DNA from 2 places in the Psychrobacillus sp. INOP01 genome. Region 1 is predicted to be linked to the other one. Evidence: predicted binding sites of a transcription regulator. Region 1 holds the regulator's gene; the other holds the start of a gene.

The links. The regulator LexA, encoded in region 1, represses DNA repair genes until DNA is damaged. The targets are predictions, from matches to a motif close to CGAACATATGTTCG.
Region 2: a site for LexA is predicted at 13,402-13,415, ahead of recA (recombinase RecA). Genes of this name have one in related genera too.

The regions. Positions count from the first base shown of each region.
Region 1 covers NZ_CP073315.1:3,879,467-3,894,985, forward strand. The annotation lists gene KD050_RS19020 (glycerol-3-phosphate dehydrogenase/oxidase) at 1-883, shown strand, start outside; gene KD050_RS19025 (alpha/beta hydrolase) at 909-1,805, shown strand; gene miaA (tRNA (adenosine(37)-N6)-dimethylallyltransferase MiaA) at 1,798-2,718, shown strand; gene hfq (RNA chaperone Hfq) at 2,782-3,003, shown strand; gene KD050_RS19040 (rhodanese-like domain-containing protein) at 3,077-3,376, shown strand; gene KD050_RS19045 (methionine gamma-lyase family protein) at 3,454-4,704, shown strand; gene KD050_RS19050 (MerR family transcriptional regulator) at 4,841-5,224, shown strand; gene glnA (type I glutamate--ammonia ligase) at 5,265-6,599, shown strand; gene KD050_RS19060 (VOC family protein) at 6,936-7,226, shown strand; gene KD050_RS19065 (cation diffusion facilitator family transporter) at 7,469-8,338, shown strand; gene KD050_RS19070 (hypothetical protein) at 9,390-9,821, opposite strand; gene KD050_RS19075 (hypothetical protein) at 10,265-10,435, opposite strand; gene KD050_RS19080 (hypothetical protein) at 10,739-10,909, opposite strand; partial or broken gene KD050_RS19085 (peptidoglycan-binding protein) at 11,526-11,666, shown strand; gene lexA (transcriptional repressor LexA) at 11,833-12,453, opposite strand; gene KD050_RS19095 (cell division suppressor protein YneA) at 12,628-12,945, shown strand; gene KD050_RS19100 (YneB family resolvase-like protein) at 12,942-13,592, shown strand; gene KD050_RS19105 (DUF896 domain-containing protein) at 13,655-13,888, shown strand; gene tkt (transketolase) at 13,975-15,519, shown strand, end outside.
Region 2 covers NZ_CP073315.1:3,678,773-3,694,291, reverse strand. The annotation lists gene KD050_RS18020 (TRAP transporter permease) at 1-1,261, opposite strand, end outside; gene KD050_RS18015 (DUF1850 domain-containing protein) at 1,251-1,760, opposite strand; gene KD050_RS18010 (TAXI family TRAP transporter solute-binding subunit) at 1,838-2,836, opposite strand; gene KD050_RS18005 (YlbF/YmcA family competence regulator) at 3,015-3,452, opposite strand; gene miaB (tRNA (N6-isopentenyl adenosine(37)-C2)-methylthiotransferase MiaB) at 3,452-4,999, opposite strand; gene KD050_RS17995 (2-oxoacid:ferredoxin oxidoreductase subunit beta) at 5,522-6,388, opposite strand; gene KD050_RS17990 (2-oxoacid:acceptor oxidoreductase subunit alpha) at 6,375-8,129, opposite strand; gene KD050_RS17985 (stage V sporulation protein S) at 8,608-8,874, opposite strand; gene KD050_RS17980 (TIGR00282 family metallophosphoesterase) at 8,960-9,757, opposite strand; gene rny (ribonuclease Y) at 9,851-11,407, opposite strand; gene recA (recombinase RecA) at 12,245-13,315, opposite strand; gene KD050_RS17965 (competence/damage-inducible protein A) at 13,495-14,751, opposite strand; gene pgsA (CDP-diacylglycerol--glycerol-3-phosphate 3-phosphatidyltransferase) at 14,766-15,344, opposite strand; gene KD050_RS17955 (helix-turn-helix domain-containing protein) at 15,399-15,519, opposite strand, start outside.

The DNA of each region.
Region 1 (15,519 bases):
TGTCGTTATAGACCAATCCGTTTTTCCTCTTAAACAGGCTGTCTATTTTGATACACCTGATAAGCGAATGGTTTTTGCTATCCCACGTGATGGTAAAACTTATGTTGGAACAACAGATACGTTCTTTGAAGGTGATATACGGCATCCTGTAGCCACTCCGGAAGATGTGGATTATCTTATCCATGCAATCCATTCTATGTTTCCTTTAGTTCATGTTACAGCAAATCAAGTCGAGTCTACCTGGGCAGGGGTTCGTCCATTAATATATGAGGACGGGAAGGATCCATCGGAAATCTCTCGTAAGGATGAGATTTGGCAGTCGGAGGCTGGTTTATTTACAATAGCTGGAGGTAAACTTACCGGGTATCGAAAAATGGCTGAAACAATTGTAGATAAAATCTCGAAGCAATTAGGGGACGAAAAATACGGACCATGTGTAACGAAGCATTTAACATTATCCGGTGGTGATATAGGTGGCTCTAAACAATGGGAGGCATTTCTCACTCAAAAGGAACAAATGGCTCGAGCTTATGGACTTTCCGGTATAGAAGGAAGAAAACTGGCTAAAATGTATGGGACGAATGTCGATAAAGTATTTCAATATGCACAAATTCTTTCCACTATCCCTTCAAACTTGCCTTTAGCGTTACTCGCTCAAATCTATTACGCAGTGCATGAAGAAATGGCTTATTCTCCTGCTGACTTTTTAGTAAGAAGAACAGCTATGCTCTATTTTGATATACAGCATTTTAACGAGTATAAAGAAGAAGTAGTGAATGTTATGAAGCAATTGCTGCATTACTCAGATGAGGAATCACTTGGATTTAATAAACAACTGGAAACACTTTTTAACGAAGCTACATTAAAAGAAAGTAGGGATTAAGCTGAAAACTATCTTAGAAGGCAAAATGTCAGATGATCATCTTATTCATATCGTTAAGTTTTCTCCTGATACAACCCCAATTGCTCATATCCACCTTCTACATGGAATGGTAGAGCATATCGGTCGTTATGATGATTTTGCTATATTTCTAATGAGTAAAGGGTTTGTCGTTACCGGTCACGATCATCGTGGTCATGGTAAAACTGCTGAAAAAAATGGCCAATATGGATATTTTGCAGATAAGGTAGGATTTGAGCGTGTAGCTGAGGATGTTCGTGAAGTTTTGCTGCATGTGCGGGAGGATTTGGGGGATATTCCGCTTATTTTATTCGGTCATAGCATGGGGTCGTTTATTGCTCGCAGATATATGCAAAAGTATAGCGACTCTTTAACTAAAGTTGTCCTTTCAGGGACTACTTTTAGTCCTGGAGTTATGGGTGATATCGGTAAAGTAGTCGGTAAGCTTGTATCTGTTGTAAAAAGTCCTAAATCTGAAGGGGCTTTATTGAACAGCATGGCATTCGGAGGATTCAATAAACAAATACAAAATCCAAAGACATCATTTGACTGGCTTACTACAGATGAAACAGAAGTACAGAAATATATAGAAGATCCGTTATGTGGGTTCATACCAACTAATCGATTCTATATTGACCTTTTTGATGGATTAAAAATAATCCACAAAGAAATAGAAAATAATCATATTAAAAAGGATTTACCCGTTTTAGTTATTAGTGGTGCCAAGGATCCTGTTGGAAAAGATGGTAAGGATTTATTTAAGGTAGCAAATGGCTTAAAAAATGTTGGAATGACTAGCGTGACTGTACATTTGGTAGAGGGTGCGAGGCACGAAATACTAAACGAGGTAAATAAGCTTCAAACATATGAAATAATTGCAAATTGGATGATAGATAATGCATAATACAACGAACGTAATTGCTATAGTCGGACCTACTGCTGTTGGAAAAACAGCTTTAAGTATTCAATTGGCTAAAGCATTTAATGGCGAAATTATAAATGGAGACTCGATGCAGGTCTATCGAGAGCTCCATATTGGAACTGCAAAGATTACCAAAGAAGAAATGGAAGGTATCCCTCATCACCTACTAGATATTAAGGACCCAGATGAGAGCTTTTCTGTTGCGGAGTATCAAAAGCTCGTCCGAGGTAAAATTGAAGAAATTACGTTAAAAGGTAAACTTCCGATTATAGTTGGCGGAACTGGTCTTTATGTTCAATCTGTTTTATATGACTTTAGATTTACGGAACAACCGAATCGTGATGAAAACAGACTTGTGGAATTAGAAAAAATGTCTCCTGATAATTTATTTGAACGATTGCGTTTGCTGGATCCAGAGGCTGCAAAGGAAATACATCCGAATAATGTCCAACGTGTGATTCGCGCAATAGAACGAGTAGAGCTTACTGGGAAACAAAAAAATGATATTGAACAAAACCAAGGGAATGAAGAAGTCTATAATCATTATATTATTGGTCTATCCATAGATCGTGAACAGTTATATAATCGCATTAATCACCGAGTAGATATAATGTTGGAAAAAGGTCTTTTAGAAGAAGTAAAAACACTCTATAGTAAAGGCGTTCGAGATGTTCAATCTATCCAAGCAATTGGCTATAAAGAAATATATGCCTATTTGGATGGCAATGTTTCTCTCGAAGATGCAATTGAACAACTAAAGCAAAACTCGAGAAGGTATGCAAAAAGACAGTTAACGTATTTTAGAAACAAAATGGACATCCATTGGTATAATCCGTTTTCTGATACCGAAAGAATATTAAAAGAAATTAATCAATTTATGCAGGAAAATGAATAATTAAAGCGAATATTAACAAGGTAGTATGTTTTAACATGCAAATTGTATAATGGGGGTATTGGGATGAAACCTATAAATATTCAAGATTTATATTTAAATCAGCTTAGAAAAAACGACATTTTTGTAACAGTATTTTTATTGAATGGCTTCCAGCTAAAGGGATTAGTAAAGTCTTACGATAATTTTACAGTCTTATTTGAATCAGATGGAAAGCAGCAGTTAATCTACAAGCATGCAATTTCCACATTTGCTCCTTCTAAACCAGTTAAGCTAACAGAAGAATAATATGGATTGTTTGACAGATTGAGATGCTGCTATTATGATTTTATAGACTAATCACAGAAGCGGAGAGTAAAATATGAATGTAATTACAACGGAACAGCTTTTACAAAAAATAGAGGCTGGAGAAGAAATCAGTGTCATCGATGTACGTGAAAGTGATGAAGTGGCGACTGGCATTATACCGGGAGCAAAACATATCGCATTAGGTCAAATCGAGAGCAATATGGATCAACTCGACAAATCCGTTCCTCATTACATAGTTTGTAAAGCAGGTGGCCGTAGTGCAATGGCCTGTGAAATTCTAGAGGAAAATGGATATAGCGTTACGAACATTGCTGGAGGAATGATGGACTGGGACGGCGAGTTACAGTTCTAAAATAATAGACTAAGGGCTAATTTCATTTATGAGATTAGTCTTTTCTATTTGTAATTTTAAAATTAGGAGAGTATAACATGACATTTACAACAACATTATCGAAAGAAGTATTAAATCTTGCGGAGCAGGTTGAAACTAAAATAACAGGACACCACAAACTTGTAGAAAAAGTTGCTTTTTTAAATCAACAAAAAGTAATTCAAGCTTTTAAGAATCATGGAGTTAGTGATCACCATTTCCATCCGTCATTTGGATATGGCTATGATGATGAAGGTCGAGATACACTAGAAAAAGTGTATGCAACGACATTGGGGGCGGAGGCAGCGCTTGTACGTCCTCAAATTATTTCTGGAACACATGCGATTTCTATTAGTTTGTTCGGTGTACTAAGACCAAAAGATGAATTGCTGTATATAACGGGTAAACCTTATGACACTTTGCAATCCATTGTAAGTGGAGGGGAAGAGGATACAGGGTCCCTTGCTGACTTCGGTATTACGTATAATCATGTAGATTTAATGGAAAATGGAGATATAAACTGGGATTCTGTAAAAAGGGCTGTGAAAAGCAATACGAAGGTAATTGCTATTCAACGTTCGAAGGGTTATGCAGTACGTCCTTCCTTTACAATCGAACAAATAAAGCAAATGGTTATCGAAATTAGAAGCATTAAAGAGGATGCTATTATTTTTGTAGACAATTGTTATGGGGAATTTGTGGAAGAATTGGAGCCAACAGATGTTGGGGTAGATCTAATGGCGGGTTCTCTGATCAAAAACCCTGGTGGTGGACTTGCTAAAATTGGTGGCTATATTGCTGGCAAAGAAGAATTTGTTACTAAATGTGCTTACCGTATGACTTCTCCGGGTATAGGAGCAGAGGCGGGTGCTTCTTTACATGCATTGATGGATATGTATCAGGGATTCTTCCTTGCACCGCATGTTGTATCTCAGGCAGTTAAGGGTGCCATCTTCACTTCTGCACTTTTGGAGGAAGTTGGTATGATTACTGAACCACATTATGCGGAGCAGCGTACAGATTTAATACAATCAGTATCTTTCCAAACAGCGGATCAGATGATTCAGTTTTGCAAGGCGATACAAATGCATTCCCCAGTAAATGCACAATTTATGCCTGAGCCAGCATATATGCCCGGTTATGCCGACGATGTCATAATGGCTGCAGGTACTTTTGTGCAAGGTTCTAGTATGGAGTTAACGGCTGATGGACCAATCCGTCCTCCTTACACAGCATTTATCCAAGGTGGATTAACATACGAGCATGTAAAATATGCTATTTTAGGAGCAGTTCAAACGTTAAACAAGTAGTGAAGAGAAGCCATTTCTGAATTATAGGGAATGGTTTTAGTTTTCTGAAAAAAGATTGTCAGTTTTCCTTACATGGTGTTGACATGTTAACTAACATGACATATACTGTTTATATAACCTACTAGGAGGTGCAGTGATGGAAAAGGAATGGAGACGTTCAATGCCATTACTTTCGATGAATATTGTCATGCAGCTGACTGGTTTGACTGCAAGGCAAATTCGTTACTATGAAGAGCAAGAACTGGTTCACCCTGCACGTACTGAAGGTAAACAGCGCATGTTTTCTTTAGATGATATTGATATATTGTTGGAGATTAAGGATTTATTGAAAACAGGTGTTAATATTGCCGGAATCAAACAAATCTTTGAAATGAAAAACAGTCCAATAACTTCGAAAGAGGTTCGACAAGTAATTTCGGACAGAGAACTACGTGCGATAGTAAAAGAAGAAATGCATTTAGCTCAAAGACAACAACGAGCTTCTTTGCGACAAGGGGACCTATCTCGATTTTTTAGGTAATCGAGGTTCATATACATTAATCAACTAGGAGAGTGAAATAATGAGCAAGTATACAAAAGAGGATATCAAAAAGTTCGTTCAAGAACATGAGGTGAATTTTATTCGTCTTCAGTTTACAGACATACTAGGTACGATTAAAAACGTAGAAATTCCAGTGAGTCAGCTCGATAAAGCTCTCGAAAACAAAATGATGTTCGATGGATCTTCTATCGAAGGATTTGTACGAATTGAAGAATCAGATATGTACTTAGTTCCAGATTTAAATACATGGGTAGTATTCCCTTGGATTACGGGTAAAGGGAAAGTGGCCCGTCTAATCTGTGATGTAAATAAAGCGGACGGAACTCCATTTGCAGGAGATCCTCGTAATAACTTAAAACGTATCTTGAAGGAAATGGAAGAATTAGGATTTACAAGCTTTAACTTAGGGCCAGAACCTGAATTTTTCTTATTCAAATTAGATGCACAAGGAGAGCCAACACTTGAACTGAACGACCATGGTGGTTACTTTGACTTAGCGCCAATGGACTTAGGTGAAAACTGCCGTCGTGATATCGTTCTAGAGCTAGAGGAGATGGGCTTTGAAATTGAAGCATCTCATCATGAGGTTGCTCCAGGTCAACATGAAATTGACTTTAAATATGCTGATGCAGTAACGGCGTGTGATAATATTCAAACGTTCAAACTTGTTGTTAAAACAATTGCACGTAAGCACGGCTTACATGCAACATTCATGCCGAAACCACTATTTGGCGTAAATGGTTCAGGAATGCACTTTAATGTTTCATTATTTAAAGGGAAAGACAATGCATTTTATGATGAATCAGCAGAGATTGGATTAAGTGAAACAGCTATGCAATTTATGGCCGGCGTGTTGAAGCATGTACAAAGCTTTACAGCAATTACAAATCCATTAGTTAACTCATATAAACGCCTAGTACCTGGTTACGAAGCGCCTTGTTATGTGGCATGGTCTGGACAAAATAGAAGTCCGTTAATCCGTATCCCTTCTTCAAGAGGTGTAAGTACACGTATTGAAGTCCGCTCAGTAGACCCAGCGGCTAATCCATACCTTGCGATGGCAGTAATTCTACAAGCTGGTTTAGATGGTATTAAAAATAACTTAACACCACCACCAGCAGTGGACCGCAATATTTACGTAATGACAGAGGAAGAGCGCATCGAAAACGGCATTCATAACCTACCACCAACTTTACATGCTGCCGTACAAGAATTAGGTAAGAGTGAAATTATTCGTGGGGCACTTGGTGAGCATATCTACGCAAACTTCGTAGAAGCGAAAGAAATTGAATGGGATATGTTCCGTACGACTGTACATCCGTGGGAACGTGAGCAATACCTAAAAATGTATTAATAGTAAAGCGTTGGGGCTCTAAGCTTCCAACGCTTTTTCTTTTATTATAGAATGAGGTTCGTGGTGAGGGTTCATAAATCTACCACTTTTAAAAACAAAGGTGCAGTAATAGTGAGAGATAAAATGGAATTTGATAATTTTTACCTTGCCTACTTGATAAACCGTGTTGGTCTAGGATTTGCTCTGATTAAAAGATAAACTTTTGGTATATAATGCTTATTAATTTCTTATTGAACTAACGCAGGAGGTTAGTTCAATATGATATTCATTAAAAAATTTCACATGATTATATCAAATTAAATATGCATATATATTTTATAGAAGGCGTTAAAGGGGATGGAAGAAATTATTATTTCAGTAAAAGACCCTGAATTGACAGCAAATTGGTACGAAGATATATTTGGATTTAAACTATTTTATATTGAAGAAGAAGCTGCTGTAATGAAGATTACAGAACAGTATCAAACAATAGTATGTCTTGTAAAAAACTTAAAACATCAACCGATGAGATTCCCAAGTAATAATTTTGGTGTGGGAAAGTATAATAATTTTATTCCTCAGAATAGAGAAGAAACTTACAAATCTTTATTTGAAAATAATCTTAAGTTTTATCCCGTATATAATTAAAGTCAATAGTGATCTGTTGGCTTATTTTCGTAGTCGGAACATACTGATCACCTGTAAATGAAAACGGAATCTAACGAGAGGCAGAAAAGCTCAGACAAAAATCATGCTTAATTTTCTTATTGTTTCCTTTGTGAAACAGAATTGGTACTCGATAAATTTGTTCGAAACGTGCAAAAAGATTGCCATAGACACACACGAATTGCCTCTGTTACTATGTTTTAGGAGCATATAGCAGAGGTGAAATAATGGAACAAAAATATATGGATTTGAAACTAGGTGAACGAGGGGTAATTTTGAGTATCTTCGCTTACTTATGTTTGTCGACCTTGAAGTTAGTTATTGGTTATACTGCAAATTCTGAAGCCTTAAAAGCGGATGGATTAAATAATACAACCGACATAATTGCTTCCATTGCAGTTTTGATTGGATTGAAAATTTCACAGAGACCTCCAGATAAAGATCATCCTTATGGTCATTGGAAAGCAGAAACGGTAGCTTCTATGGTAGCTGCCTTTATAATGGTGGGTGTTGGTCTTTATGTCCTGTATAATGCCGCTTTATCGGTATTTGATAAAACAATTTCAGAACCTGACTGGATATCCGCATTGACTGGCCTTTTTTGTGCTGTGATTATGTATGGAGTGTACCTTTATAACCGAAATTTAGCGAGAAAAATAAATAGTCAATCTGTTATGGCTGCTGCAAAAGATAATTTATCCGACGCTTGGGTAAGTATTGGAACAGTTATTGGGATTACCAGCTCTCAATTTGGTCTGCCATGGCTCGATCCTGTTACTGCTGTTGTCGTAGGATTATTAATAGTCAAGACAGGTTGGGATATTTTTAGAGAGGCGTCCCATGATTTGACAGATGGTTTTGATGAAGAGCAGTTAAAGGATTATAAAAATTCAATTATTGATATTTCCGGTGTAAAGGGAGTAAAGGAGATAAGAGCAAGAAAATATGGAAATAATCCTGTTGTAGATGTGGTTATTCTTGTTAATTCCACTTTAGATATTGGTGCTGCCCACGATATCTCAATGGTAGTAGAAGACGTATTAATAAAGGAATATGATGTATTTGAAGTGCATGTGCATGTAGAGCCAAACTAAATAGAACTTGAATGATCGACTGAAGTATAATAAGTTAAGCCAACATTTAGTTGGCTTTTTTGATGCACATCTGGAATATAGTACGCAGCATAAGTTAGCGTTATTTTTTATACCTCAGAAGGATTTCCTTCTTTTTTGCCGAATACCAGACTTAAAAAGGGGTGTATAGGAGATGTCTTCAATATTTAAGAGAATTGATACTGTATTTTTACATGTAAGTGATTTAGAACAAGCAATCAAATGCTAAACATAGGTGAAACCCCATTAACATTGGTTCGTAAAAGAAAAAATGATGAGCAAGTAAAAAGTAGTCATATTTCCTTTAATTTTTATACTTCGAACATAGATACCGCACGTAATCATTTGATGCAGTATAATGTAACCGTTGAACCTATAAATGACGATGGCGATGTTAAATGGTTTAAGTTTCAAGATATAAAAGGAAATAATTTAGAGGTGTGTTATTTTCCGGAATAGATTGAAAGGAGAGAACGTTCCATTCGGAGCGTTCTTTTTTATACACAATAAATACTAAGGAGTGAAAACATAGGAGGATTTATTTGGAAAATTTCGGCGTAGTTCGATTTTGTTTAATTGTGGACGAAAAATTTTATATTTATTATTGGTGTAAATGGTATTAGATATTGTGACCGGGGTATTCAAAGCGATAAAAAACCATAATCTCTGAAGTCGAAAGTGCTTGTTTGCATAAGCTATAAAAATGTTGATGTTAGTAGTTCCGAAGACAAGCAAGGCTATATACCATTACGTAGTTTCTGGTGATACTGTCTATACATTAAGTCAGAGATATGGTAGTAAAGCACAATAGTAAATTTAGCTATATATTCTAAAAGGGGTATGTCGCTTTTTTATTTCTCCAATATTTACTTGTTATAAAACAAAACGAATGTTCGCGTGATAATAGAAAAAAGGAGGGAACAAGTATGCGTATAAATTTAATAAAATGTATGGCACGGAATCGGCTGGTTAGATAATAATTCTATAAATCTCGCATCTAATTATTTATCTTATAGTTCACTCAATAAGTGACTTAATCCTTCAAAGTACTATGCTGGGTATATTCAGACGCAATTGATTCTAAATCCAATGTTTTATAATTTTCCCAATTCACCTTTGCGAACGTATCAGCATCAAACACTACTGCTAAGAGTTCGTCAAATGATTTATTACCGTAGTCGTCAGTTAAGTTTGCATTCCATTTGATTAACACAGATTTCACTTCATCTAATTTCGATAAGTCTGCTAATATTTCCATAGTGTCCTTTAACATAGCGCTTTTCGAAGCTTCATGAGCATCTTTGTAGTCAATTTTAATTAAGAAGATGCCTTTATCTTCATAGACATTAAATTCTTCTTTGGTAATTGATCCAATAATAGATTTAATAGTGATAGGTTCAACGCTTTCGTCTCCACATGCAGACAATAAAAATACCGTTGCTAATAAAACTAACAATTTATTCATATATTCCCACTCAACTCCATTTTTGGTTTAATTATATCGTAAGTTTAAATAGAGAGGGTAGTTTATTATTTCACTTATTTCCCTAAATGTTTTTAAAACTTTAAATCTACTGCCTTTTTAATATGTTTACCTCTTGATAATATTCCTTCTATTCTTCTTTTTTTATACACGATCCTCATTGTTCCCGCTTGCGCCAATACAAACCTTACTATCATTAATTACACCATTCATATACTTTTCTCTTTTGTCGCAGAGACAGTGTTGATGATAAAAAAGCCCAACCACTAATTTGGAAGGACTTATTTTCACATCCCATTATCACCCTGATATAAATGTGTTTTAGTGACATTCTATGATGATAAATATTGATAAAAGTTGATTAAATAAGTTATATCTTATTTCATAAAAACTGAAACTTTTCACAGGAATAAGATTAATTGTATTTAACTTGATTCAAGTGGAATTTCCGATAAATAATCGATATCATCAAGTACTAATGCGTCTGTTAAAAGATTAATATCTAATAGAATTTGTTCCTTTATATGTATGAAGGGACATTTGTAATAATCATCTATTAGGTTATTTAGTTCTTTATAAATCAAGTTAGTAGGCAATAATACTCCCCCAGTAATCGATATTTCCTGTTACTTATTATCTAACAAAACAAGTTTAATTGGAAGAGATTTACCTAATTATTTTTGAATAATAAGCATCATTACAACGAAAAAGCTTGGAGAGTTGTGACGTTATTCACGATCGGTTCTCCTGAAATTGGCATTTTCCTCAAACGAATGGTGGTTGTCCTTATAAATGCGCGATTTTCTCTATAGAAATAGGTGTATAAAAAAATACAAATTAGAGTGATTTGTAATTTTTGAAGTAACTAGAAGTGGTGTCAATTAGAAAAGATCACTCGGTTAAAAACCAAGTGATCTTTTTGTATTTATTTCTATGTTATTTTTTTCTAAAATTCTTAGTGCTTCTTTTAGCAGGTTGATATCTATTAAAATCTGTTCCTTCAGCTGGTAGTTATTGCATCTATAGTAATCATTAATGAGTTTTTTAAGTTCCGCTATAATTAATTTCATAAGTTTTTGCCCCTTTATAGTTATATAGGCTGATATAAAAAACGATATACTTAATTTAACCTATGTCTAATTATAAATAGTAATACCCAAAATTCGGCATTTTTAATCACTTTTATTATTTTATTTGATAAATATAATGTCAATTGACTATTTTCTATATTCATTCCAGCATCAACTAGTGTGAGGGATAAATCTCTACAAATTAATAGAAGGGAGGTTAAACTTTGTTTATTAGGCCATGCAAAGTGAGAATTACATCTCGTTTTAGGAGAAATTCGAAAGAATAGTGAGGTTAAAGTGCAAAAGGGAGTAAATTTTGGGAGTGGGGGTAGTCCGGTTATAAAGTAGCTGCAAGTGGTGTCGTGACGAGAACAAAAGTTATAGGTGGATACAGAAATACTATAAAGATTTCACATACTTTGAAAGATAAAAAGTATGAAGCCTTATATGCACATTTAAAATCTTTTTCCGTAAAGTTGGACAAAGTGTTAACAGTAATACACGTGCATTTTGAAATTCACATACCATCATAAGATGTTGTGGAACAGCCTAATGCAGTGAATTCTTAATATTATATAAGTGAAACAAGTATAACCGAAGTACAGAAGCTTTAAATACAGTAGGTTATGAACTGGTGGCTGAAGGGATAGATGGGCCATTAACTATTGCCGCAATAGAACATTTTCAAAAAAACAATGGTATAACCGTTGATGGAGTAGTAGGACCAAAAACTTTAGTTGCTTTAAAGAAGAAATAAAACCTTCGGAGAGATAAAAAGAAATATGAACAAAATAAAACCCCTCAACCATAAAGGTAAAGGGGTTTTTCGATGATTTCAACAAAAATGTCCACTTTTCGTTGAAATATGATATCGGCTCTACGTTATCTTACTTATATTTAGTTGTATTGTCAAGTCTGTATGTCTATTGAATATTACGATAAACGCCAACGACTTTTCCAAGAATGCTAACAGAATTAACAATGATAGGTTCCATGGAAGAATTTTCCGGTTGCAAACGGAAGTAAGACTTTTCCTTAAAGAATCGTTTAACAGTTGCTTCATCCTCTTCTGTCATAGCTACGACAATATCGCCATTATTTGCCGATTGCTGTTGTTTTACAACGACATAGTCACCATTCAATATACCTGCCTCAATCATACTATTACCCATAATCTCCAACATAAATAAATTATCATCAGCAGTTCCGAATGTTTCAGGAAGTGGGAAAAACTCTTCAATATTTTCAATTGCTGTAATTGGCATACCTGCAGTAACTTTACCTACAAGTGGTACATGTACAACATTTTGTTTTTCTGCAATACTTCCTAATCCATCAAGAATCTCAATGGCACGTGGTTTGGTTGGGTCTCTTCTTATCAATCCTTTACTTTCCAGTCGAGCTAAATGTCCATGAACAGTAGAACTAGATGCTAAGCCCACAGCTTCGCCTATTTCTCGAACAGATGGCGGATATCCTTTTTTTCGAACTTCTTCTTTTATAAAAGCTAGGATGTCTTCCTGTCTTTTAGATGCTTTTTTCATATGCTCACCTCTTTTAGAGTAATTAATCTCTAACCTTTTCTATCTTATTAATAGTATAACAGGGGACGAACGTTAATGCAAACATAGGTTCTAATTGTTGTTGACAAAAACAAACGTTCGCATTATTATTAAATCATACATTACGAACACACATTCTATTAGGGGGTATTTTTAATGACCTGGATAAAAGAAAACTACTTTTTAACAATATTTGTAGCGTGCAGTATTGCATTTACAATGTTTATAATAATCTCGAATTCTTTTTCGACAGAAGAGAGTCTTCATATTAATATAGAACAAGGCGATTCTTTATGGGAGTTAGCACATGAGTATAGTGTAAACGAAGATAAAAAAGTATGGATCAATAAAGTGATGACTATGAATAATTTGCAAGACGGACATATTAAAGCAGGGGAAATACTTAAAATTCCAGCTGCAGAAAAAAGTTACCATTTCGATCATGAAACGGAGATAGCGGGCGATACAAAATGAAATCAGTTATATATTGTCGTGTGAGTACAGAAAAAGAGTCCCAAGAGACATCTTTGCAAAGACAGGAAGAAGAGTTGTTAGAATTTGCAGCATTACATAATTATGAAGTAGAGAAAGTATTTATAGATCAACATAGTGGTTACGATATAGAACGTGAAGGCTTATTAGATTTACTTGACTACATAAAAGAAAACGAAATTAAAGCGGTTTTTGTTCAAGATGAAACTAGAATTGGGAGAGGGAATGGTAGAATGGCAGTTCTACATCTCCTTCAAAAAACAAACACTTCTATATATACTTTACAAGATAAAGGCGTCATCAATTTAAATGAAATGGACTCTATGTTACTGGAGATATTAGCGCTTGTAGAGGAATATCAACGGAAATTACACAACGCTAAAATCAGAAGAGGTATGAAGAAAGCAGTATCACAAGGATATCGGCCAGAGAAAAACTTAAAGACAAAAGGTAACCCCGAAGGAAGAGAACGAATAGATGTGCCATTAGAAGAAGTAGTTAGACTTCGAAATGCAGGTCTCACTTATGAAGAGATTTCAATGACTCTAAAAGGTTTAGGATTTAATATTAGTAAAGCAACCGTACATCGACGATATATTGAGTATATAGAAGCACACGGAGTGAAATGACTTGCACTCTGTGTGTTTTTTCCTTACCTTTATATAAAGATATAGTGAAAGGATGAAATGAATTGTTAAGTAAAGAAAAATTAGCAAGAATTAGTGAGTTATCTAGAAAATCTAAAATATCAGGACTTTCTATCGAAGAGGCAAAAGAACAAAGCTCTTTACGTAAAGAATATTTAGAAACTTTCCGCTCTACTATGAGAGATACAATTGAAAGTGTAAAAATAATCGACCCTGAAGGAAACGATGTAACACCTGTAAAAGTTCAAGAAGCAAAGAAAGGGAAGTTTCTGAATTAATTAATCATTTCAGAAACCATTGATAATACAGACATTCTTGTCTAAACTAGAAATATAATAAAAATTTGTTTGAGAGGATGTCATTCATGTCATTACAATCCGATTTATTAGCAATTAATACGATTCGAACTTTATCTATTGATGCAATCGATAAAGCAAATTCTGGTCACCCTGGTTTACCAATGGGGGCAGCGCCAATGGCTTACACATTATGGACAAAACATTTACGACATAATCCAAGTAACCCAACATGGTTCAACCGTGATCGCTTTGTGTTATCGGCCGGTCATGGTTCTATGCTACTGTATAGCTTACTTCATCTTGGTGGTTATGATTTACCAATGGAGGAGATTAAGAACTTTAGACAATGGGATTCTAAAACTCCTGGACATCCAGAGTTCGGTCACACAGCTGGAGTAGAGGCAACAACAGGACCGCTTGGTCAAGGAATTGGAATGGCAGTAGGAATGGCTATGGCTGAAGCACATTTAGCTGCTACCTACAATAAAGAAGACCACTCGATAATCGATCATTACACATATGCGTTATGTGGTGATGGTGATTTAATGGAAGGTGTAGCAGCAGAAGCAATTTCACTTGCTGGACATCTTCAATTGGATAAATTAATTGTATTATATGATAGTAATGATATTTCTTTAGATGGTGATTTACATAAATCATTCTCAGAAAATGTAGCAAAACGTTTTGATTCATATGGTTGGAACTATATTCATGTAAAAGACGGAAATGATATTGAAGAAATTTCAAATGCTATTGAAAAAGCGAAGTCTCAAAATGACAAACCAACTATTATTGAAGTGAAAACTGTAATTGGATTTGGCTCTCCTAACCGTTCTGGTAAGTCAGATGCTCACGGTATGCCATTAGGAAAAGATGAAACTCTATTAGCTAAAGCTGAATATAAATGGTTATTTGAAGAGGATTTCCATGTGCCAGAAGAAGTATATGATACGTTCAAACAAGCATCAGAACATTTAGGTGTTCAAGAAGAGAATTCTTGGAATGAGAAATTTAATGCGTATGAGTCAGAATTTCCAGAGTTAGCTTCTACTCTGAAACAAGCAATTTCTGGTGAATTACCTGAAAACTTTGCAGATGCCCTTAAATCATACGAAACTGGTACTTCACATGCTACACGTTCTGCTTCTGGAGAAGCAATTAATGCAATTGCTCAAAACCTACCTTCGTTCTTTGGTGGTAGTGCAGATTTAGCGGGTTCCAATAAAACTACTATGAAGAATGTTGGAGATTTCTCAGCTGATGATTATGCTGGGAAAAACATTTGGTTCGGTGTACGTGAATTTGCAATGGGAACTGCTTTAAACGGAATGGCTTTACACGGTGGACTAAATGTATTTGGTGGTACATTCTTCGTATTTAGTGACTATGTTAGACCAGCAATTCGTTTATCTGCATTAATGGGACTTCCTGTAACGTATGTATTCACGCATGATAGTATCGCTGTTGGAGAAGATGGTCCAACTCATGAGCCGGTTGAACATTTAGCTTCTTTACGAGCAATGCCTGGTTTATCTGTAATCCGTCCAGCGGATGCAAATGAAACTGCGGAGGCATGGAAACTAGCTGTATCATCTAAACATAATCCTACA
Region 2 (15,519 bases), 200 kb from region 1:
CCAAAATTTCCTTTGGACCAAGTTTTGTGTCTTTGTTTATCAGTCCTACTACTATACAAGCTAGTATCCCATATAAAGCTGAATGGATAACAGGAACTCCTACCATCATTAAAATAATGATCAAGAAAATAGGCAGGATTAAATAGATCTTTTTAAATATTTCTTTCCGATCTGGCATTTGTTCATCTGTTAATCCACGTAATCCTAAACGCTTTGCTTCAAAATGTGTCATAATCCAAATTCCGGTAAAATATAGTACTGCTGGAATGGCAGCTGCCTTGGCAATATCCCAATATGTTATGCCACGACCGATAAATTCAACCATTAAGAATGCAGCCGCACCCATAATTGGAGGCATCAATTGGCCTCCAGTGGAAGATGATGCTTCAACTGCCCCAGCAAATTCCTTTTTATAGCCAAGCGATTTCATCATTGGAATCGTATAAGCTCCAGAAGTAACAACATTTGCAACAGAACTTCCTGAAATTGTTCCTTGTAAGGCAGATGAGAAAATTGCAACCTTCGCTGGACCCCCTATAAGCTTCCCTGCAACTGCAACTGATAAATCATTAAAGTACTGACCTACTCCTGTTTTTACTAAAAATGCACCAAAAAGCAAAAATGCAAAAATATAGGTAGATGAAACAGCAAGAGGTGTTCCTAAAATACCATCAGTTGTGTAGAACATTAAATTGACAATATTATCGACACTTTGACCTCTATGAGCCATAAATGCAGGGAAATATTCTCCAAAGTATGCATATACCAAAAAGATTGCGGCGATTATTGTAATAGGCAAACCAACTGCTCTTCTAGATGCCTCTAAGACAAGTAACACCGCTAGTAAACCTACTATGAAGTCCATAGTCTCTAAGGAACCTAAACTTTGTACTAAACGAGTATAGTTTATCGTCCAATAGCTTCCGATTAACAAAGCACCAGCTGTTAATATGAAATCATACCATGCTATTTTCGACTTAGAAAATTTTCTTCGTGCTGGAAATAGTAAAAAGATAAAAACTAAACCAAATCCTAAATGGACAGTTCGTTGAATTTGAGCAGGAAATTGACCGTAAATGGCTGTATAAAGTTGAAATAAGGAAAATGCCATTAAACCAAAATAGATAATGTATTTAAGCACACCATCTAAAGTACGAGTATTCGACTCCAGATCATATTTCTCTAAAATTTCTTGTTGTTCTTCCAAAGACAGCTCTTCAAACTGATTGTCTTGTATATTTTGATTTTTCTTATCTGCCATTCAATTTGACTCCTTTCACTTTTTCAAACAACGAGATTTTCTTTACTTTAAATTCGTACGACTTACCTCTTTCGAGCTCTTCTTTTAAATTGAAATGTTTCTCGTTGTAAATAAAATCTAATTTTTTGTCTACATCTCCAATATGTAAAATAAAATCGTTCAAAACTGCTTCATCGTATTTGAGCGTGTATACACCATTCTCATAAGTCAATGTTTGACCTTTCTCGGCATAACCAGGCATTCCAATTGAAACATCACTATATTGCATGGATACCAACTGAATTTCATTCGACTCTAGTACTTTATAGCTTTCTATCACATCTGTAAGGTGAATAGTATGTGTGAAAATAATTTGAAAGCTATTCTGTTTCTCTATTGAAATATAGTGAATAGTTGGATGCTCCGTTCTAGTCTCCGTAAAAGTAAACGCCGGAAAGACAGGGATTAAACAAAAAATAATTAAAAGAAAAATCAAAACCAATCCGATTATTTTTTTCATGAAGTTGTTAAACCTCACTTTTGTTAACAAAAAGGGACTCGAAGCAATTCGCAACAGAGCCCCTTATAACTGTTAGATTATTTATTGACTTCATCGAAATATTTTTGTGCTCCTGGGTGAATTTCAATTCCGATACCATCTAAAGCAGTTTCGGCTTTGATAAACTCACCTTTTGCATGACTGATTTTATCAGTATTTCCATAGATTGCTTTTGTCATTTCATATACTAGGTCTTCTGGAAGCTCTTTGTTTACTGCTAGCATAGCTAGTACAGAGACTGTTGGAGTTTCTTCTGTTAAACCGTAAGTACCAGATGGAATTGTATCCTTCGCGTAATATGGATATTTTTCGATTAATTCGTCTGCTTTTTCATCACTTACTGGAATGATAGAAACTTTGTTTGTAGCATTTAGTGCTTCCACAGCACCAGTTGGATAACCAGCTGTAATAAATGCTGCATCGATTTGTCCAGATTGAATACCATCTGTTGACTCACCGAAATCTAAATTTTGTGCTTCAATATCGTCCATTGATAAGCCATGGATTTCAAGCAATTGCTCTGCATTCGCATAGGTACCAGACCCTGGTGCACCAACAGAAACCTTTTTCCCCTTTAAATCTTCAAATGAAGTAATTCCAGAATCCGCTAATGTAACTAATTGAACTGTTTCTGGATATAACGCACCTAATGCTGAAACCGCATCTGTTTTCTTACCTTCAAACATCATTATTCCTTCAGTACCATAGTAAGCAATATCCGTTTGAACGAAAGCTATATTACCTTCACCTTCTTGTAATGCTGTCATATTAGCTGCAGATGCTTGAGATACCTCTGCAGTAGTTTTAACACCTGTTTCCGTAGTGATTAATTCTGCAAAAGTTCCACCTAGTGGATAGTAAGTACCTTGCGTTCCACCAGTTAACATACTTAAAAATTTATAATCATCTTTTGTTTTACCTGAATCGCCTTCTGAACCACTGTCAGAAGAATCCCCATCTGTTGAACCACAAGCTGCAAGTATCAATAATACTAAAACGCTTAGTATACTCAAAAACTTTAACTGTCTTTTCCTCATTCCATTTCCTCCCTTTTTATATATAATCCCCTTGCACTTATTAATATTAACATATAAATTTATTTAATTGTCAACCTATTTAGTATTTTCGGTATTTTATAGAGGGTAAAGTGGTTTCAAAAAAAAGCATACATTTAATCGTGTTAGGATCAAATGTATGCCTTATTGGATTTTCTAATTATGAACAACTATCGTATGTTGTGTTTTTTACCTTAGAGCCGGTTTCACCTCTTAATAAATCACCATCTGTTGCTTCAATAATTTGGTTTGTTACGTTATTAGAAATTGAATTTGCAACTAATTGTAGCAGACTATTTACGTCACCTTGAGATTGTTTGAATTGTTGTACAATCGGCAGGCTATCAATTTCTTCTTCGATTGCTGAAATCTTACCTTCAATTAGTGTAAGTGCCTTTTCTTTTCCTAAATGCTGAAAGTTGACTGCTTGTTTTTGTAAGCTTTTAAGACTCGCTATTTTTTCACGTACCTTTGTATTTTCATTGATTTGCTCTTCTGCACGTTTGAAGAATTCAACTTCCTCAGTATTTGCAATCATTGTTGCAATTTCTTTTGCTTTTTCAATAATATCGTCTCTAGTATATTTTGTAGTAGACATTATACTCCCACCTTTTGCTCTATTGTTTCATTTACTAGTTCCCCAGTAAGTGACCATGTTTTTGCTTCTGTTACTTTTACTTTAACTAGTTGGCCGATAATATCTTTAGGACCCACGAAATTAACTAGTTTACTTTTACTTGTGTAGCCTGCAAGTACATCAGGGTTGTTTTTACTTTCACCTTCTACTAAAACTTCCACAATTTGTCCAGCATGTTTTTTCATAGCTTCAGCCGACATATCATTTACAAGCTTATTTAAACGCTGAAGTCTTTCCTTTTTCACTTCCATCGGTACGTTATCTACCATTTTAGCAGCAGGTGTACCTTCGCGTGGAGAGTAAATATACGTATAGGCAATTTCAAAACCGACTTCTTTATATAGTGACATTGTTTCCTCAAATTGTTCGTCTGTTTCATTTGGGAACCCAACAATTATGTCTGTTGTTAATGATACATTTGGGATAGCTGCTTTTATTTTACTAACTAGCTCTAAATAATGCTCTCTTGTGTATTTACGAGCCATTATTTTAAGTATATCAGATGATCCAGATTGTACTGGAAGATGAATATGATCTACTAAATTTCCGCCTTTTGCAAGCACTTCGATTAAATGGTCATCAAAGTCCCTAGGATGACTAGTCATGAAACGTATGCGAGCTACGTCAATCTTCCGAAGGTCATCCATTAAATCACCAAAGCGATAATCTAGATCTTCAAAGTCTTTTCCGTATGCATTTACGTTTTGACCAAGCAATGTTACTTCTTTGTATCCCTGCGCAGCAAGATGTCTAATTTCTTGAATAATATCTTCCGGGCGACGACTACGCTCTTTTCCACGTGTATATGGAACGATACAATATGTACAGAATTTATCACAGCCATACATAATGTTAACCCATGCTTTAATCGAACCTTTACGTACACGCGGTAAATTTTCTATAACGTCTCCTTCTTTAGACCAAACTTCCACGACCATTTCTTTTGAAAGGTATGCTTCGTTTAGTATGTTAGGAAGACGGTGAATATTATGTGTACCAAAAATCATATCTACTTGATTGTAAGTTTTTAATATTTTGTTGACAACTGATTCTTCCTGCGACATACATCCACAGACACCGATCAAGACATCTGGATTCTTTTGTTTTAAATGCTTAAAATGACCAAGCTCACCAAATACTTTGTTTTCTGCATTTTCACGAATGGCACAAGTATTAAGTAAAACAACATTTGCATCATCTACAGTATCCGTAGGTTCATATCCTAGTTGCATGAAGATACCTGCCATTACTTCTGTATCATGCTCGTTCATTTGACAGCCATATGTGCGGATATAAAATTTTCTATTTTGACCCATGCCTTTAAATTGCTCTGCAATAGCAAAGTCGTTATGGTATTCTACCTCTTCTTTGCCACGTTTTTTCGCATCTTTTAATGATGGCGGAGTATAGACTGCTTGAAAATATTTACTATAATCCTTTTCGGATTTTTTATCCAAAGAGCTAGCTTCCTTCACTTGAGTACTTTGTAAACGTGATTCCTCGTTCATAAGAACTCTCCTTTCCTTCATTCGTGAAAAGTACGAATATCCCTCCTATTATACTGAATAGTTCTCTGTTCCTACAAGGCATTCAGCTTAAAATTTCTTAATTAGACAAATTATGTTCAAATTTTTATTTGTTATTGGGAATTCTTAAGGACGGCACGAGTATTCAATCAAAAAACACGTAAATATTTTTCAATACAAAATATCCCTCCATTGTGGGATCGTCTAAACGGATGTGCGTTGCCAATCTAAAACTAGATATAGATCCTGCATATATGTTTTTCACATAAAGGGCAGCGACTCCGGCTTGAAAGTCAAGACCCCCTGGGAGTAAATAAGGTTACGTAGACTAACAACATCACATACATAAAGCCTTCATTATTTATATCATATTTGCCTGAGGGGGCTCGGCATCGCCCGCGGAAAGTGTCCGACTGAAACGGAAATCAAAATAATTTTGTAACTTTATTATTTCCAAATAATAAAAAAGCTCATGAACGTTAAAATTCATGAGCTAAATATTAATCACATAAAGTCTTGAAGTAATGCATTGAATTCCTGTTCACTCATCTTCAAATTTTGATCGACTAGTGGTGTAGGTGCGTAACCAGGAACTTGTTCTTGGTAGGATGGTGCATTTTCATCTTGATAAATGATACCTGTTACAAGTCCTTCTCTTTCCATTACTACTTTCATAGCTTCTTCTCTGTTTGTAGAGTCATATCCTTCAATATTAGAAAGCTTTGTAAGATGTTCCTTAAACCAATCATACGTATTTACTTTATTGTATGTTACACACGGGCTAAACACATTGATGAACGAGAAGCCTTTATGATTGATCCCTGCTTCGATAATAGCAGTTAGCTCTTTAATATCAGAAGAAAATCCTTGTGCTACAAATGTTGCGCCAGATGTAAGAGCCAGTTCTAATGGTTGAACAGAAGGTTCAATTGCTCCACCAGGAGTTGACTTCGTTTTAAAGCCCTCTGCTGATCGTGGGGACGTTTGACCTTTTGTTAATCCGTAGATTTGGTTGTCCATAACAACATATGTTATATCAATATTACGACGTATAGAATGTATAGTATGACCCATCCCTATTGCAAATCCATCACCATCACCGCCAGAAGCGATAACGTGTAAATCTTTGTTTGCCATTTTCAATCCTTGAGCTATTGGAAGTGCACGACCGTGAATACCATGAAAACCATATGAATGAATGTAACCAGAAATTCGTCCAGAACAGCCGATACCAGAAATTACTGCTAAATCATGTGGTTGAATGCCAACATTTGCTGCAGCACGTTGAATAGCCGCCTGCACTGAGAAGTCACCACAACCTGGACACCAGTTAGGTTTTACGTTATTACGAAAATCTTTAAATGTTACCATCTGTTAGCAACTCCTTTACTTGTTTTGCAAGCTGTAATGGTAAAAATGGTGTGCCGTCATATTTCGTAACACTGACCAATTTATCATGACCGCCAACATTCATTTTAATGATACTTGCTAATTGGCCTGTTGCGTTATTTTCGACTACTACTACTTTTTTCGCTTTCGCAACTAGTGGTAGCATTTCCTCTACAGGGAATGGATGGATTAAACGAATATGTGCATGGTTTACTTTAACATCACTTTCAATAAGTGTTTGCTGTAATTCTTCTAGCACTCCTCTAGTAGAATTGAAGCCAACAAATAGTATATCCGCTTCTTCGTATGGTGCGTTCACATATACTGGCTCTTTAAAGTTAATATGCTTCAGCTTCCCTAATCGTTTATCCATTTGAGCTTTACGATTTGTAGACGCTTCAGATGGCTTACCTGTTTCATCATGCTCTACTCCAGTTACATGGTGAATAGCGTGCTCGGTTCCTGGTAGAACACGTGGGGAAACCCCATCTTCCGTTAGTTCATAACGCTTGAAGTACGATTTATCTTCAGCTACAGGAATTTCTTCATTTTCTACTAATTTTCCACGACGGATTTCAACCTTAGAATAATCAAATGGCTCCACTGTTTGTTTACCAAGTGACAATTGTAAATCCGATAAGATAATTACAGGAAGCTGCAATTCCTCTGCAATATTGAAGGCTTGAATTGTATCGTAGAATGCTTCTTCCCCAGTACTCGGTGCAATAACAACTTTTGGAATTTCTCCATGAGTACCATAAATCATTTGCATTAAATCGGATTGCTCCTGCTTCGTCGGAAGTCCTGTTGAAGGTCCTCCACGCTGTGTATCTACAATCACAAGCGGTTGTTCGGTCATACCAGAAAGACCGATTGCTTCCATCATAAGTGAAAGTCCCGGACCTGCTGATGCAGTAAACGCACGAACTCCACCATAGTTTGAACCTATTGCCATTGTAGCAGCGGCAATTTCATCCTCTGTTTGAATAACTGCTCCACCAAATAGTGGTAGCTTTTTAATCATATACTCCATTATTTCGGAAGCTGGAGTGATTGGATAAGCTGCCATAAAACGAACACCCGCTGTTAATGCGCCAAGTGCAATTGCATCATTTCCTATCATAAACATACGGTGTTTTCCGTCGGCCGGAGCTATTTCCCACTCTCCTAGACGATCTCCTAGCTGTTCAGCCATTGTATCGAAGCCTTGTTGAATAGCTTGCATATTTTTTTCTACTACTTCTTGTCCTTTTTTCCCGAAAATTTCATCTACCACACCTTGGAATACAGCTTTATCCAAGTTAAGTAATGCGGCACTTGCACCAATTGCAACCATATTTTTCATAAGAGATGTTCCAAGCTCTGCAGCTATCTCTGTGAAAGGGACAATATACATAGGCGCTTTACATTCTTCAGGTTCTACTGGTGAGAATTTTGCGTCTGCCAGAATAATACTCTTTTCAGTTAACTCTTTGTAATTGACATCAATTGTTTCTTGATCAAATGCTACTAAAATATCTAAATCATCTGGAATTGTACGAACTTGCGTTGGACGTACACAGATTTTATTGTTTGTATGGCCACCTTTAATTCGAGAAGAGAAATGACGGTATCCGTATAGATAGTATCCTAGGCGGTTCATCGCCATAGAGAATATTTCTCCTGTACTTTCAATACCCTCTCCTTGCTGCCCTCCTACTTTCCAAGAAAGCTGTTGCAACATATAAACATCTCCTTACTATTCGATTAAATGCTAATTTCCTTCATTAGTTTATCATGAAGTAGCGTTTATCACTATGTATTCCCCGTATTTTTATTGAAATTCAGACCTTTGACGGAAACGTATCGTCACAAATTATTCTTAAAAATTATAAAATGAAAATATTACCATCTAAGAAAAATATGAGTGAGTTCTAAAGGTCAACACCTGGTTCTATCCTTTCCGAGTTGCTTTGGACAGACTTGTAGCTATATTATTACCGGTTAATTTTTGCTAGGCTGTCTAATCTAACTCACAGGTACTACTCACTTCTTTGATATCCGCGGAGAGCGGCGACTCTGGCGCAATGAGTGAGTCAGATGAAACATCACAAGCGACGCGTAAGTAGCGGTGATGTTTCATCGATCACCTTGCGGAAATCGGCAGTAATTTACTTTCTTTAAAAAGAGAGGTCGCTACTATAAAAGTAGCGACCCCCTGTCTATTTTGCCTTTTTTTCAACAAGTAACTTTAAAGCTGTTCGATCTTCACCAGATATGACAATATCGGTGAAAGCTGGAGAACAAGTTAGATCTGTTCCACTTGGGGCAACAAATCCTCTGGCAATCGCTATCGCTTTGATAGCCTGATTTAATGCTCCTGCTCCTACTGCTTGCATTTCTGCATACCCTTGTTCTCTAATTACTGCAACTAATGCCCCAGCAACTGAATTTGGGTTTGAACGGGAAGATACTTTTAAAGAATCCACTATCATTTCTCCTTTTGTCGCTATATTATGAACTTGCTTCTGGTCCATAACCTAACGTATGCGCAGGAGTAATCTTTTAGACTTTTTAGCCTTTAAACGGGTAATCCTCGTTTATATAAATTCGTTCTTGGTGTATTGCTTTCCCAGTGGTATTGTCCACTTCCACGAAGAAACCGCTAAGTACAGAACGTCCAATCTTAGGTACTTCAAAACGAGCTGGCATATTTGTTTGGAAACGGTAGAGTACATCTTCTTTTTTCATGCCTAGAACACCATCGTACGGACCTGTCATACCAACGTCTGTGATATAAGCTGTTCCTCCTGGTAATATACGAGAATCTGCCGTTTGAACATGTGTATGTGTTCCAACTACGACAGAGGCCTTTCCATCTAGATGCCAACCAAATGCAATCTTTTCACTTGTAGCTTCTGCATGAAAGTCTACAAAGACTATAGGTGATAATTTTTTGGCTTCTTCAACCATTTCCGTAGCCATTTTAAATGGATCATCGTGTGGTGGTAAAAATGTGCGACCATGCATATTGATCACTGAAATGGTATGACCATTTTTGGAGATGGAAGTCATTCCTTTACCAGGAGCATCCTCTGAAAAGTTGGCAGGGCGGATTAAATAGTCCGTGTCATCAATAAAGTCCATAATTTCTTTTTGATCCCAAGTATGGTTACCCATTGTTACTACGTCTACCCCCATATGGAGCAATGACTGAAAAATACTTTTCGTAATCCCACGACCTGCAGCTGCATTCTCCCCATTTGCAATAACTACATCCACATCATATTTTCTTTTTAGTCTTGGTAAATAATCTTCTAACGTATCGCGACCCATTGATCCAACGATATCACCTATAAATAATATTCTCATTACTATTTCATTCCTTTCACGAAAAAAAGGCTTCAATTCGAAGCCTTTTTGTTAATACTAACTTATGAAACATTAGAACACCATTACTGTATGCTATTTAGCGTATTCTACAGCTCTAGTTTCTCTTATAACAGTCACTTTAATATGACCAGGATAATCTAATTCTTCTTCGATTCGTTTACGGATATCTCTCGCCAAACGATGAGCTGTTAGGTCATCAATTTGATCTGGACGAACCATTATGCGAATTTCTCGACCTGCTTGAATAGCAAAAGATTTTTCTACACCTTCATAGGACTCAGAAATTTCCTCAAGTTTTTCCAAACGACGAATGTAGTTTTCTAATGTTTCACTTCTCGCACCTGGTCTTGCTGCAGATAATGCATCGGCAGCTGCCACTAATACGGCAATAACAGATGTAGCTTCTGTATCCCCGTGATGGGAAGCAATACTATTAATAACTACTGGATGTTCTTTGTATTTTGTTGCTAACTCGACACCAATTTCTACATGGCTACCTTCTACTTCATGGTCAATTGCTTTCCCAATGTCATGTAGTAACCCTGCACGTCTTGCAAGTGTTACATCTTCACCAAGTTCTGCAGCTAACAACCCTGCTAAATAGGCAACTTCTGTTGAGTGTTTTAACACATTTTGACCATAGCTTGTACGATAACGGAGTCTACCTAGAATTTTCATAAGATCTGGATGTAAATTATGAACACCAATATCGAATGTAGTTTGTTCACCAATTTCGCGAATTTGTTCATCTACTTCTCTTCTAGACTTTTCTACCATTTCTTCAATTCGTGCAGGATGAATTCGTCCATCCTGTACCAGTTTTTCAAGTGCTAAACGGGCTGTTTCTCTTCGAATTGGATCAAAGCCTGAAAGAATTACAGCTTCTGGCGTATCATCGATAATTAAATCAATACCAGTTAACGTCTCAAGTGTACGAATGTTTCGTCCTTCACGGCCAATAATGCGACCTTTCATCTCATCATTTGGCAAGTTAACAACAGAAACGGTTGTTTCAGCAACATGATCTGCTGCAAAACGTTGTAACGCAAGGGATAAAATTTCACGAGACTTTTTATCGGATTCTTCTTTAGCTCTAGTTTCCGATTCCTTTGTCATCACAGCAATATCCGTCGCAAGCTCATTTTCTACTTCTTGGAGAATAATTGTTTTCGCTTCTTCTCGAGTCAAAGTAGAAATTCTTTCTAGTTCAGTTTGTTGCTTGTTAACTAGTTCATCCACTTTGTTTTCTTTCTGTTCGATATGCTGTTGTCTTTCAGTTAGAGCATCATCTTTACGCTCAAGACCTACTTCTCTCTTGTTTAGAGCATCATCTTTACGATCAAGGTTCTCTTCTCTTTGTAATAACCGATTTTCCTGTTTTTGCAGTTCGCCTCGGCGTTCACGGATGTCAGATTCTGCTTCATTTCGTAATTTGTGAGTTTCATCTTTGGCTTCTAAAAGTGCTTCTTTCTTCAACGCTTCCGCTTCTCGCTTTGCTTCATCTATGATGATTGCTGAAGATTGTTTTGCACCAGTCACTTTTGAATCGTTCACGTTTTTCAGATAAATATAACCAACAACGGCACCGACAAATAGACCAAGCAAAGCGGAGATGATAATTTCTGTCATTCGAACACCCCCTATTGCTATACTTTTTAGTTTCAGTCGGCACGTATATACAAAAACATATACGTAATGCCTATAATCATTTAATAATAAAGAAATTATACAATTTTAATTGTATAGATGTAGAAATACTCTGTCAAGGAAGGGAGGTATAATATATGAAAAGTAGGACAAAATAAACACCTGTACTTGTGTATTTTTAAAAATTAAGACTGTTCGACTAGTGATTCTAAAATTAGCCCTTCAAATTTTAACTATGTAGAAGTGCAAGTGCATTTAAGGTAAAACCTGTATCTGTTGTTATCGAAGTGCTTTGTACAGACATCTCGCTATATTATTAGCGTCTGATCTTTTAGAGAGACTGATCGTCGCCCTTCTAAAACTTTAAGAACAGTTTTAGTGCATTCTTGTGTAATGAAAGAAAAAATACTTTCTAATCCGTAGAGTAAGCTCACGAAGATACAATTTCGTTCGCTATTTCGCTTCTTTATTGCGTGAACGCTTATTATTTCTCCGTAGTCCACTACCAATAGTAGTGGCCGCCATTAAACAACGATTACAGAATATTATTATCACTACAATTATTTAAACTAATTCTATTGTCTTAGCGATGGGCTGTGCTAAATCTTCTCATTGGGTACTACTAACTTCATTGATTGTAGTAAAAGGTGGCAACTCCGATGAGGATTCATCGCTCACTCCACGGAACGTGTACCTGAAACGGAAATCAGCAGGCTTTATCAATTTTCAAAGTACTATGAACCCCAATTGTTCATAGTATATTTCATATACATTCTTTCAAAAAATAGTCTCTCAAATGAATGAGAGACTATCAGGATTTTATTTTTCATCTAATAATAATTCAAATTCTTCGTCTTCTTCCTCTTCGATCTCATGACCACCAATCGTTAAGGAACTTGCTGCCATTCCAAGAGATTCACGGATTTTACCAGTGATTTCAGCCTTAATAGAAGGATTTTCTTTTAAGTACTGTTTAGCATTTTCTCTACCTTGACCTATGCGCTCTTCATTGTACGCATACCAAGAACCACTTTTTTGAATTATGTCAAACTCTGATCCTATGTCAACTACTTCTCCTTCTTGAGAAATACCTTCACCATACATAATATCTACTTCTGCAGTTTTAAATGGTGGAGCTACTTTGTTCTTCACTACTTTAATTTTCGTTTTGTTACCCATAATATCGGTACCTTGTTTAATAGCTTCTGCACGTCTTACTTCTAAACGGACAGAACTATAGAATTTAAGTGCACGACCACCTGGTGTAACTTCTGGATTTCCGAACATTACTCCAACTTTTTCACGAATTTGGTTAATGAATATTGCAATCGTATTCGATTTATTAATAACACCCGATAGCTTACGTAATGCTTGTGACATTAAACGTGCTTGAAGTCCGATATGAGAATCTCCCATCTCTCCTTCAATTTCAGCTTTTGGTACTAAAGCAGCTACCGAGTCAATTACTAAAATCTCAATTGCGCCACTACGTACAAGTGCTTCCGCTATTTCAAGTGCTTGCTCCCCTGTATCCGGTTGAGATAAAAGTAATTCATCAATATTTACACCAAGTTTTTGTGCATAGACTGGATCTAATGCATGCTCAGCATCAATAAAGGCTGCTTGACCACCAGTTTTTTGTATTTCTGCAATGGCATGTAGAGCAACGGTTGTTTTACCCGAACTCTCTGGACCATATATTTCAATAATACGTCCTCTTGGATATCCGCCTATTCCTAGTGCTGCATCCAATGCTAAAGAACCACTAGAAGAAGTAGAAATTTCAAGATTTGTTTTTTCACCTAGTTTCATAACTGAACCTTTACCAAATTGTTTCTCTATTTGTTTTAACGCCATATCTAAAGCTGCTTTACGATCATTATTAGCCAATTATATTTCCTCCTCAAAAGAAATGATGATGTTTTTTATTTCTATTCTTACTATACTCGGTCTTTGAGAAATTTACAAGAAAAAAGCGAACGTTCATTCGTTTATTTTTTGCATCTATTTAATTTTGGGCGTGAAAAACGACTCAAAATTAAATTTTGGGCCGTTTTTGTTAATCAAAATTAAATTCCTGCTAATTTTTGTTCTCGCAGTAAACGTATCAAATAATAGATCGTAAATTTCACTGCCCTAATTCTATTCGTGTTTCGTAAACCTGATAGATTAAGTTTATACGTTACCGGCTTAATATCACCTAATGCGATTCCAATCCAAATTGTACCCGCTGGTTGACCACCATGACCATCCGGACCAGCTGCTCCAGTAATGCCTACACCTATATCAGTCTGAAATATTTCTTTTACTCGAAGTGCCATTTGCTCTGCACATTGACTAGAAACTACGCTATATTTCTCGATAATATCAGCATGGACACCTAATTGCTTGATCTTCACGTCTTCTGTATAGGTTATCATTCCACCTACCAAAGCTTCTCCCATTCCCGGTACTGCAGCAAGCTCCGATTGGAATAGTCCTGCCGTCATACTCTCAGCCGCTGAGATAGTGAGGTCATTTTCAATAAGGATTTCCCTCAGCTTCGATGGTAAAGAATCATTATTATAGCCATAAACAAATTTGCCAACACGGTTGAGGATTTCAGCTTGTAATATTTCAATCTTTTTCCAAGCTTCCTCTTCCGAATTACTTTTTGCCGTTAATCGAAGTGTAACCTCACCATCAGAGGCAAGTGGTGCAAGTGTTGGATTCGTTTGGTTGTCTAGCAGATCCTGCACTTCTGTTTCCAATTCTGCTTCCCCTATTCCATAGAAGCGAATAACATGGGACATAATAACACTTTCATCCAAAAGGAGCTTCGGTAATAATGGCTTCGCCTCGAATTGGAACATAGGCTCCATCTCTTTTGGAGGTCCGGGAAGTAGTATATATGAATGACTTTCCGTAGAGAGTAACATTCCCGGTGCCATTCCATGTTTATTCTCAAGTACAGTGCACCCTTCTAAAACAAGTGCCTGTTTTTTGTTGTTTTCCGTCATTTTACGATCCATGCGCTTAAAGAAATCTTCAATATACATGATTGCATGATTATCTAGCACTAAGTTCATACCTAAATGCTTCGCTATAGTTTCCTTTGTTAAATCATCTTTTGTAGGACCTAATCCGCCCGTGAAAATAATAAGGTCTGCTCGTTTTTCTGCTATTTGAATCGATTCTAACAGCCTATCCGCATTATCTCCGACTACCGTATGATAGTATACGTCCAGACCGATTTCTGCAAGTTGAGTGGATATAAAACGGGCATTTGTATTAGAAATCTGCCCTAGTAATAGTTCTGAGCCTACTGCAATAATTTCTGCTTTCATGAAGAACTTCCTTCCTACTTAGAATCTAGTAACACCTTGCGATTCAAATAAAAATAATCCCATCCAGACCAAACCGTAAAGAATAGACATACATATAGCATGATCATATCAAAAGGAATATGGAACATTTCAAAGAATATATTACCCAATAAAAGTGAAGAAATCGCAACAATTTGTGTCCACATTTTTATTTTCCCTAATTGATTGGCCGCCACTACCTCCCCTTCATTCGCTAATATTAAACGAAGACCAGTTACAGCAAACTCACGGCTAATAATTAATATAACTACCCAAGCTGGCGCCATTCCAAACTGAACTAAAATGATTAAAGCAGCAGAAACTAATAATTTGTCTGCAAGAGGGTCAAGAAATTTCCCCATATTTGTAACCAAGTTATATTTTCTTGCGTAATACCCATCGATAAAGTCCGTAATCGATGCAATTATGAAAATAATTGCTCCAACTAGATGTCCTACAGGAATTGTTGCCCCCAGTAGTGTAACATCTCCCCAATTAAAATCTACTAGCATAAAAAACATAAAAATAGGGATTAAAAATATACGAAACAAAGAGATTTGGTTTGGTATATTCATTTTCATAAAAATAACTCCTTTCAATATCAAATAAAATAGCCATCATTAAGATGACTATTTGTTGAACTGTATTACTGCGTTTTGAGTAATCTCTGTACTTTTAAACTCTACTACTTCATCGTTTATTGTAACAGTATTCCCAGGAGCATGCCCAAGACGTATACGGATTTTAGAA